DNA from 4 places in the Kosakonia beeri genome. Region 1 is predicted to be linked to each of the others. Evidence: predicted binding sites of a transcription regulator. Region 1 holds the regulator's gene; each other region holds the start of a gene.
What was found. The regulator CRP, encoded in region 1, controls carbon source genes, mostly activating them, when cyclic AMP is high. The targets are predictions, from matches to a motif close to ATGTGANNNNNNTCACAT.
Positions count from the first base shown of each region.

Region 2: the regulator CRP is predicted to act here: its motif matches at 1,237-1,254, upstream of udp (uridine phosphorylase).
Region 3: the regulator CRP is predicted to act here: its motif matches at 1,242-1,259, upstream of ACUY4S_RS21425 (YjcB family protein).
Region 4: the regulator CRP is predicted to act here: its motif matches at 950-967, upstream of bhsA (multiple stress resistance protein BhsA).

Region 1 is NZ_CM135106.1:451,343-453,547, reverse strand. It holds gene ACUY4S_RS02140 (phosphoribulokinase) at 1-234, shown strand, start outside; gene ACUY4S_RS02135 (OsmC family protein) at 278-682, opposite strand; gene crp (cAMP-activated global transcriptional regulator CRP) at 1,016-1,648, shown strand; gene ACUY4S_RS02125 (YccS/YhfK family putative transporter) at 1,697-2,205, shown strand, end outside.
Region 2 is NZ_CM135106.1:4,684,596-4,686,800, reverse strand. It holds gene ACUY4S_RS22160 (ABC transporter ATP-binding protein) at 1-238, shown strand, start outside; gene ACUY4S_RS22155 (dienelactone hydrolase family protein) at 310-1,116, opposite strand; gene udp (uridine phosphorylase) at 1,378-2,139, shown strand.
Region 3 is NZ_CM135106.1:4,524,407-4,526,611, reverse strand. It holds gene ACUY4S_RS21430 (ABC transporter permease) at 1-780, shown strand, start outside; gene ACUY4S_RS21425 (YjcB family protein) at 839-1,120, opposite strand; gene ACUY4S_RS21420 (GGDEF domain-containing protein) at 1,665-2,205, shown strand, end outside.
Region 4 is NZ_CM135106.1:2,986,452-2,988,656, reverse strand. It holds gene ACUY4S_RS14210 (TetR/AcrR family transcriptional regulator) at 160-795, opposite strand; gene bhsA (multiple stress resistance protein BhsA) at 1,040-1,297, shown strand; gene ldtC (L,D-transpeptidase LdtC) at 1,381-2,205, opposite strand, start outside.

The sequences.
Region 1 (2,205 bases):
ACCTCGAACCCTTTTGCCGCGAAAGGCATTCCTTCGCTGGATGAAAGTTTTGTGGTGATCCACTTTCGTAATCTGGAAGGGATTGATTACCCATGGCTTCTGGCGATGCTGCAAGGCTCGTTTATTTCCCATATGGACACGCTGGTGGTGCCTGGCGGAAAAATGGGGCTGGCGATGGAGCTAATCATGACGCCGCTGGTGCAACGGTTGATGGAAGGGAAAAAGATAAAATAGCGTTAGGGGAACCCGGTAACGCCACGCTACCGGGCTGAGCACATCAGGCTTCTATGACTTCGTAGGAATGGGTGATGTTCACCGCCTTTTCCAGCATCAACGCCACGGAGCAGTACTTCTCCGCAGAGAGATCCACCGCACGGGAAACCGCAGCATCTTTCAGCGCTTTGCCGGTGACGATAAAGTGCAGATTGATATGGGTGAACAGACGCGGGGCTTCTTCGCGACGCTCTGAGGTCAGCTTCACTTCGCAGTCGGTAACGTCATGGCGCCCTTTCTGCAGGATAGACACCACATCAATGGCGCTGCACCCGCCTGCGGCCATCAGCACCATTTCCATCGGGCTTGGTGCTTTATCGCCTGAGTTGCCATCCATCAGGATTTGGTGGCCCGAGGCGGACTCACCGAGGAAGGTTAACCCTTCAACCCATTTCACACGTGCCTGCATTTTTCTTTACTCCGAAGTGGCAATTTTCTTTACAGATTACGCGTACATAAGAAAAGTCGCAACGGAAGGCGACCTGCGTCATGCTGAAGCGAGACACCAGGAGACAGGCGGTTAAAGCTATGCTAAAACAATCTGGATGCTACAGAAAAAATGGATGTCACGCAGACACGCCTGACATCACACTTTAGAGACCGCAGATGACGCTGACGGTCCACTTCCGAGGATTTGGAAGCGAATACACAAAGTCGAACGATAACGTGTATAGATTGCAACCCCAGGGGCAGGGTGCACATCCTGTGTCTGGTGACAGCTTATAACAGAGGATAATCGCGCATGGTGCTTGGCAAACCGCAAACAGACCCGACTCTCGAATGGTTCTTGTCTCATTGCCACATTCATAAGTACCCGTCGAAGAGCACGCTGATTCACCAGGGTGAAAAAGCGGAAACGTTGTATTACATCGTTAAAGGCTCAGTGGCAGTGCTGATCAAGGATGAAGAAGGTAAAGAGATGATCCTCTCTTACCTGAATCAGGGAGATTTTATCGGTGAACTGGGCCTGTTCGAAGAAGGTCAGGAGCGCAGTGCGTGGGTACGCGCTAAGACCGCATGTGAAGTGGCCGAAATTTCCTATAAAAAATTCCGTCAGTTAATCCAGGTAAACCCGGACATTCTGATGCGCCTTTCCTCGCAAATGGCGCGTCGCCTGCAGGTCACTTCAGAGAAAGTCGGCAACCTCGCGTTCCTTGACGTGACAGGTCGCATTGCCCAAACGCTGTTGAACCTGGCGAAACAGCCAGACGCAATGACTCACCCGGACGGTATGCAAATTAAAATTACCCGTCAGGAAATTGGTCAGATCGTCGGTTGCTCGCGCGAAACAGTGGGCCGTATTTTGAAAATGCTGGAAGATCAAAATCTCATTTCCGCACACGGTAAAACTATCGTGGTTTACGGAACCCGTTAATCGACAAAACGGCGCGCCGCTTATCCGGTGCGCCGTTTTTGTTTTCTCATGTGGCGCAGGCTGATTTATCACCCCGAAATCAACTACGCACTGCGGCAAACGCTGGTGTTATGTTTGCCTGTGGCCATCGGCTTAATCGTCGGTCATTTGCAACAAGGTTTGCTGTTCTCCCTCGTGCCCGCCTGCTGCAACATTGCAGGTCTTGATACCCCCCATAAACGTTTCTTTAAACGCCTGATTATTGGCGGCTCGCTGTTTGCAGGATGCAGCCTCGCGGTACAACTGCTGCTTGCAGAGAACCTGCCCCTGCCGCTGATCCTCACCGGCATGACATTATTACTTGGCGTGACCGCCGAAATCAGTGCACTGCATGGGCGGTTACTCCCGGCCTCGCTGATTGCTGCCATCTTTACCCTGAGCCTTGCCGGCAGTATGCCAATATGGCAACCGTTACTGATTTATGCGCTTGGTACCTTGTGGTACGGGCTGTTTAACTGGTTCTGGTTCTGGATGTGGCGGGAACAACCGCTGCATGAAACGATAAGCCTGCTTTACCG
Region 2 (2,205 bases), 690 kb from region 1:
CAGCGGTTTTGCGCCTGGCGCGCTGCAGGCCGTTTTAGTTCGCCCGGAGCACGTGCAGGTAGCGGACGACGGGCTCAGTGTGCAGGTCGAAAGCTGTATCTACCAGGGCGAGCGCTACTTACTGGAAATGCGCCTGCGTGATGGGCAAACGGTGACGGCTTTTCATCACTCTCCATTCGCGCCAGGGCAAACGGTTTGTGTACGTTTGATGCAGGGCTGGCGTCTGGAGGCGGCATGAGAAAGGGGCGGTGCGCCGTGCCGTTATCACCTCCAGGAACAGGTTGCCGGGGCGAGCCCCGGCGTGCAGGATTATTTTTTGCTGTACTGGGCAAACCACGCCAGCATGCGCTGCCAGCCGTCTTGCGCTGACTCTTCATGATAACTCGGACGGTAGTCGGCATTGAACGCATGCCCGGCTTCGGGATAAACGACAATGTCGGCTTTAGCGTTGGCTGCGCGCAGCGCATGGCGCATGGTTTCAACCGTATCCAGCGGAATGCCGGTATCCTGAGCGCCGTACAGACCCAGCACCGGCGCGGTCAGTTCCGTGGCGATATCTACCGGATGTTTTGGCGAGTTCAGTGATTTTTCCCCCACCAGTTTGCCGTACCACGCCACAGCCGCTTTCAACTGTGGATTATGCGCAGCATATAGCCAGGCGATGCGCCCACCCCAGCAAAAACCGGTGATCAGTAACTGATGGGCATTGCCGCCGTTACGTGCAGCCCAGCTGGCAACATGGTCCAGATCGGCAAGAACTTGTGCATCCGGTACTTTGCTGACCAGCCCGCTCAGCAGCGTTGGGATATCCGCAAAATCATTCGGATCGCCCTGGCGGAAATAGAGTTCCGGGGCGATGGCGAGGTAGCCCTCCAGTGCCAGGCGGCGGCAAAGATCGCGGATATGCTCATGTACACCAAAAATTTCCTGCACCACAATGACAATGGGCAGTGGATCGCTGGCCGTTTTTGGGCGGGCATGAAACGCGGGCATATTGTCGCCCTGGGTCGGAATTGACGTTTCGCCTGCGATTAAGGCGTCTTCCGGCGTATGTACAATCGTTGAAGCGAGAGGTGATGCTGCAGGTGCAAAGCCCGGCTGTTTATCGGTTGTCATGGCATTCTCCATACCCTTTATTAGCGCTTCAATAACTATAGACGGGAAGACCTGAGGGGCGCGGTAAATCACCGTGGGGTAGACTATCTTTGCTCCTGAGGCGTGAGGTGTGGCATTAAAATGTGATGAGTGTCACTATTTAATGGAAACCGTATGCAATGAATTTCAATAGCGGTGATGACAGTCACGAAATTAGGCGTGCGCCTTCTGTAAAGTGGCTTTTTGCCTCTCCCGATAAAACTGACCACAGAGGAGTCTGTTATGTCCAAGTCTGATGTTTTTCATCTCGGCCTCACCAAAAACGATTTACAAGGGGCTACGCTGGCTATCGTCCCTGGCGATCCTGAGCGTGTGGAAAAGATCGCCGCGCTGATGGATAAGCCGGTCAAACTGGCATCGCACCGCGAATTTACCAGCTGGCGTGCCGAACTGGATGGCAAACCGGTTATTGTTTGCTCTACCGGCATCGGCGGCCCGTCAACCTCTATCGCAGTGGAAGAGCTGGCGCAGCTTGGCATTCGTACTTTCTTGCGTGTAGGCACTACTGGCGCTATCCAGCCGCATATCAATGTGGGTGATGTGTTGATCACGACCGGCTCCGTACGCCTGGATGGTGCCAGCCTGCACTTTGCACCGATGGAATACCCGGCTGTGGCCGATTTCGCCTGTACAACCGCATTAGTGGCCGCAGCAGACGCCGTTGGCGCAACGAAACATATCGGCGTTACGGCATCGTCAGATACCTTCTACCCGGGCCAGGAGCGCTACGACACCTTCTCTGGCCGTGTGGTGAACCGCTTCAAAGGATCCATGGAAGAGTGGCAATCTATGGGCGTGATGAACTACGAAATGGAATCCGCCACGCTGCTGACGATGTGTGCCAGCCAGGGGTTACGTGCCGGGATGGTCGCTGGTGTGATTGTTAACCGCACTCAGCAAGAGATCCCGAATGCGGAAACCATGAAGCAAACAGAAAGCCATGCGGTGAAAATCGTTGTGGAAGCCGCGCGTCGTCTCCTGTAACTGTGCGCTGATGATTTTAAGGCCGACCTGTTCGGCCTTTTCTTTTTGCGTAACGCTTCGCAGGAA
Region 3 (2,205 bases), 850 kb from region 1:
CAAACCTTGCTGCTGACTTTTCTGGTGCTGGCACTGTTTGGCCCGTTGCTTAACCTGTTGATCTGGACGGTTGCGGAGAGCTGGTTTTTCCCGCATGCGCTACCGGGCCAGTGGGGTCTGAAATACTGGAGCCAGGTGTTTAGCCCTTACAGTGATGTGTCCGGATCCTTGTCGGTCAGTGTGGCGATCGCGGTGTTGGCGGTGGCTGTTTGTCTGGTCATTTCCGTACCGGCAGGGTATGCGCTGGCGCAACGATCCATGCCGCTGCGCGTCTTTTTTATGCTGCTGTTTCTCATTCCGCAGGCGTTTCCGAATCTGACGGTCTATATGAACGTGGCGCGGCTGTTTTATCAGTGGGGATTAAACGGAACGGTGGCCGGCGTGGTGCTGGTGCACAGTGTGCACGGTTTGATGTATTCCATCTGGATCAGCGTGGCGGCGTTCTCCGCTGTCGATCCGCTGCTGGCGCGCGCGTCGCGTAATCTGGGGGCCGGGCCGGTTTATACCTTTTTCCATATTGTGTTGCCGCAGGCTGCGCCAGGGTTAATTGCCGCCAGTATCTTTGTCTTTCTGGAGTCGCTGGATGAGTTTACCGCCACATTTTTTGTCGGCGCGCCGGATATCACCACCCTGCCTATCCTGCTGTATACCGCCAGTATGTCTGGCAATTACCAGGTGTCGTCAATCACTGCGCTGATCCTGCTGGTACCGTCGGTGCTGTTTATGCTGGTCATTCATAAATTTATGCGTCCGGAGATGCTGTCAAAACTGGGGAAATAATCCACCGCTGTATGGCCTGGTCGTAACAACAAAAAAGCGCCCGCAGGCGCTTTTTTAATCACGTAATCACCATCGGCCACTCTGGCGGTGCCTGACGGGCGACCTCTTCCATCACCAGCACCAGGTTATGCCAGACTTTGGCAGCGTCTACCATCGTAATGCCGAGCAGGCCAGTGGCAAACCAGCATGCCGCTACCAGTCCCATGCCGCTACTGATAACCGCCAGACCAATGTAATCCGCCCGGCGGAAACGAATGTTCAGCGTACTGGCCATAAACATTAATACTGCGCTCAACAACTGCCAGCGAAAGAGCACGACGCTGGTGGTAAAGGTAGCCATCAAACCATCCTCAAAAGAATCGAATACCGGGCGGACTGGCGTGATGCACGCGTGGCAGCGTTAACGCTGAGGTCCGCGGAGTAGCACAACAAAATGAAACTTTGTTTCCTGTTTCAGGAATATGTGAACTATATCACACTTGTTCTTTTATTCGCCAGTGCGAAAAAGCGGCTTTTTGCGGTTTTTATCATCGATTTTCTACAACAAGTAATAACGTTATGCTCTTTACGGATCTATATCCCGCGCGATGAGATGATTTAACTTAAATTTATTACTACCGGTACGGAATTATTATACCGGCTAATTGGTACAACATTTACAGTTCGCAGAACATCTATTATGCTTCATTGAACAGCTTAATTTGCCTGTTAGTGATTATTCAGGGGACTTGATTTCAATCGATATATTCTTCGCTGGTAGGATGTTACAACGCCGTCCGGTATGAATTTTTCGCCTGTTATCCGGGCTAATTTTGTATGTTATTTTCTTCCTGATTAAATCATTGTGGGTCGGTCTGTACTTAATAACCTGCGATTGATGAAATATGAAAACAGAGATTTCCGCCGCACTTTTAGGAGACGGAGCAGCGGCGCTGACGCTTCTGGCGAAGCTGATGCCGTGGCTGACAGGGAAACGCTCAATGGAAGAGATCCTCGGGAGTATTAATGCAGCCCTGGGCGCAAGCCTGGCATGGGTGCTGATCGAGCAGGGGGCAGAGCAGCAGCTCACCAGCGTCGGCGAGGTCGGCTGTACCTTGCAGGACGCGCAGGCCTTACTGGCACACTCACAATTACGGCGGCACCAGCGCGCCTGGCGCGTTATTTGCTGGCGGCGGCAGGTGGCAACATTACTATTCCCTGGCGACAAAGAGGCCAGCAATAAATTAAAAAGCGGTATCCTCTGTAAATTGAATGCTAAAGATGCTGGCATTAATGGATATTTTTTTCTGGCATTTTCTCAAGTCGTCCCTTCATTATCGATCATGAAAAACATGGTCGTTATATTAGTCGAAAAATTAAAAGATTTTCTTGCGGATATTATTGTTCGCGATCGTGTTGAGAAAGAGATGCAACATATAGTTGCGC
Region 4 (2,205 bases), 2.4 Mb from region 1:
TATTCACGTATCACTCGAGCTAATCATTAGCAAGGCAATAATCACAATTAAGCATAGGAAAGGCGGCAAAAATAGCTGATAGATTTTACCTATTATTAAGATAGGCTGCGGCGAACAAAAGAGAACCCGAACGGCACCGTGCCGTCGGGTTAACGGGGGTCACACCTGAAGAAGGGTAGGCCATAGCCGCAGTGTCGTGCGGGTGATTTGCAGCAGTTTCTCGCAACTTGCGCCTTCACGCGCGCTCACCGACATGCCCTGCAGAACACAACCAAGGAACTGCGACAGCACTTGTGGATCGGCACTTGCCGGGATCTCTCCCCGCTGCTGGCGACGGGTAATAAACTGTAGCAGCGTCTCTTCCTGCTGCGCGTGGCGGGATTTAATGGTTTCCGCGATGGCATGTGAAGAGGCCGCGAGGGTCGCCGAAGTATTAATCATAAAACAGCCAGCAGGGGTATCGGCACTGGTAAAACACCTGGCGACAGCGGTGAAGTACGCCAGCAATGCCTGCTCTACGGGGGTGTCGTCCTGGTGCAAAGGCGCTTCGTGCTGGTTGGCAAATCGCGCGATATAGCGATCCAGTACCGCACGAAAGAGCCCCTCTTTGTTGGTGAACTCGGCATACAGCGTCGGTGCTTTCGCCCCGGTCGCCTCAACGAGATCGGATAATGATGTGGCTTCGTAGCCATGCTGCCAGAACAGCGCCATGGCTTTGTCGAGCGCCGCTTCCCTGTCGAACACTTTCGGTCGGCCACGGCTTTTTTTGGTGCAACTGGTCATTTCAGTCGTCATAGGGCCGCTTACCTTTGTTGGTTTGTTGAACGTACATTATAAAAACATTCCGTCAGCGTGACCAGCGACAAATAGCACAAATAATTAAATCTTATGTTTATGAATTTTAAGCAATTACATTTTTAAATAACGATCGTTATAAAAATAAGTTGACGCGTGATGAAAATCACACTTATCATTTACCTATCGATCGTTAACATATTCGATAACGATACCCTTCATCTGCATTACAGGTAATAACATCATGACTAACGTAAAACCTTTTTTTGCTGCTGCTGTGCTCAGTTCTCTCTCTTTCGCAAGCTTCGCTGCGGTTGAAGTTCAGTCTGCTCCTGCAGGCCAGCAAGAACTCGCAACGGTGGGTGTTTCCGCCAGTACTAACCTGAGTTCTGTAGAGAACAAACTGGCGCAGAAAGCGGAACAGATGGGCGCAAAGTCCTATCGCATTACGTCTGTGACAGGTACTGATAAACTGCATGGTACTGCGGTTCTTTATAAATAAGGTCAACCCCCTCATTGACCCTTATGCCTCTGCCATAAAAAAGGCCTGCATTGATGCAGGCCTTTTTTGTGCGCGCGATATTGTCAGAGCATCTGCGCGTTTTCGTCGTGATAACGGGTCACGTCCACCGGCATGCCGGAGCGGACCTCCATAGCATGTGTCATCACCTCTGCATCACTGCGCGCATCGTCTTTAAACGCCTGCATGGCGGCGTTGAGTATGATCGGCAGCGTTTTCGGATCGTCATCAATCGCTTTGGATAAGGGCTGATGCACTTCCACCAGGCGGGTGCCGTCCGGTTCGACCGACGCTTTGATCGGCGTATTAATAATGTTCACCGGCGTACCGGGTGAGACCGCGGCATAGAGCGCGGAAATATCCCCGTCGCGCAGGCGAATACAGCCGGAACTGACACGCATGCCTATCCCAAAATCGGCATTGGTGCCGTGTAACAAATAAACCCCGCCAAAAGCCGCCAGGCGGATCGCGTGGTGCCCCATCGGGTTATCCGGCCCGGCCGGAACCACGGCAGGTAAATCAATACCCTGGGCTTTATAACGCGCGCGAATGTTTGCTGTCGGTGTCCAGGTTGGATTGGCGCGTTTATCCGAAACCGTTGTTACCATTGTCGGCGTGAGAGTATCGCCGCCCAGCTGGCCAATGCCGATCGGGTAGACAATCACTTCACTTTTTCCGGGGGGATAATAGTAAAGACGTAACTCGGCGAGATTAATGACAATCCCTTTACGCGGCGCATCCGGCAGCAGGGTTTGCAAGGGAATGGTTAACACGCTGCCTGCCCTGGGAACATAGGGGTCAACGCCGGGGTTAGCCTGAAGCAATGCCAGAAAACCGACATTGTATTTTTTGGCGATCGCTTCCAGCGAGCCGCCGTCATTTTGTACCAC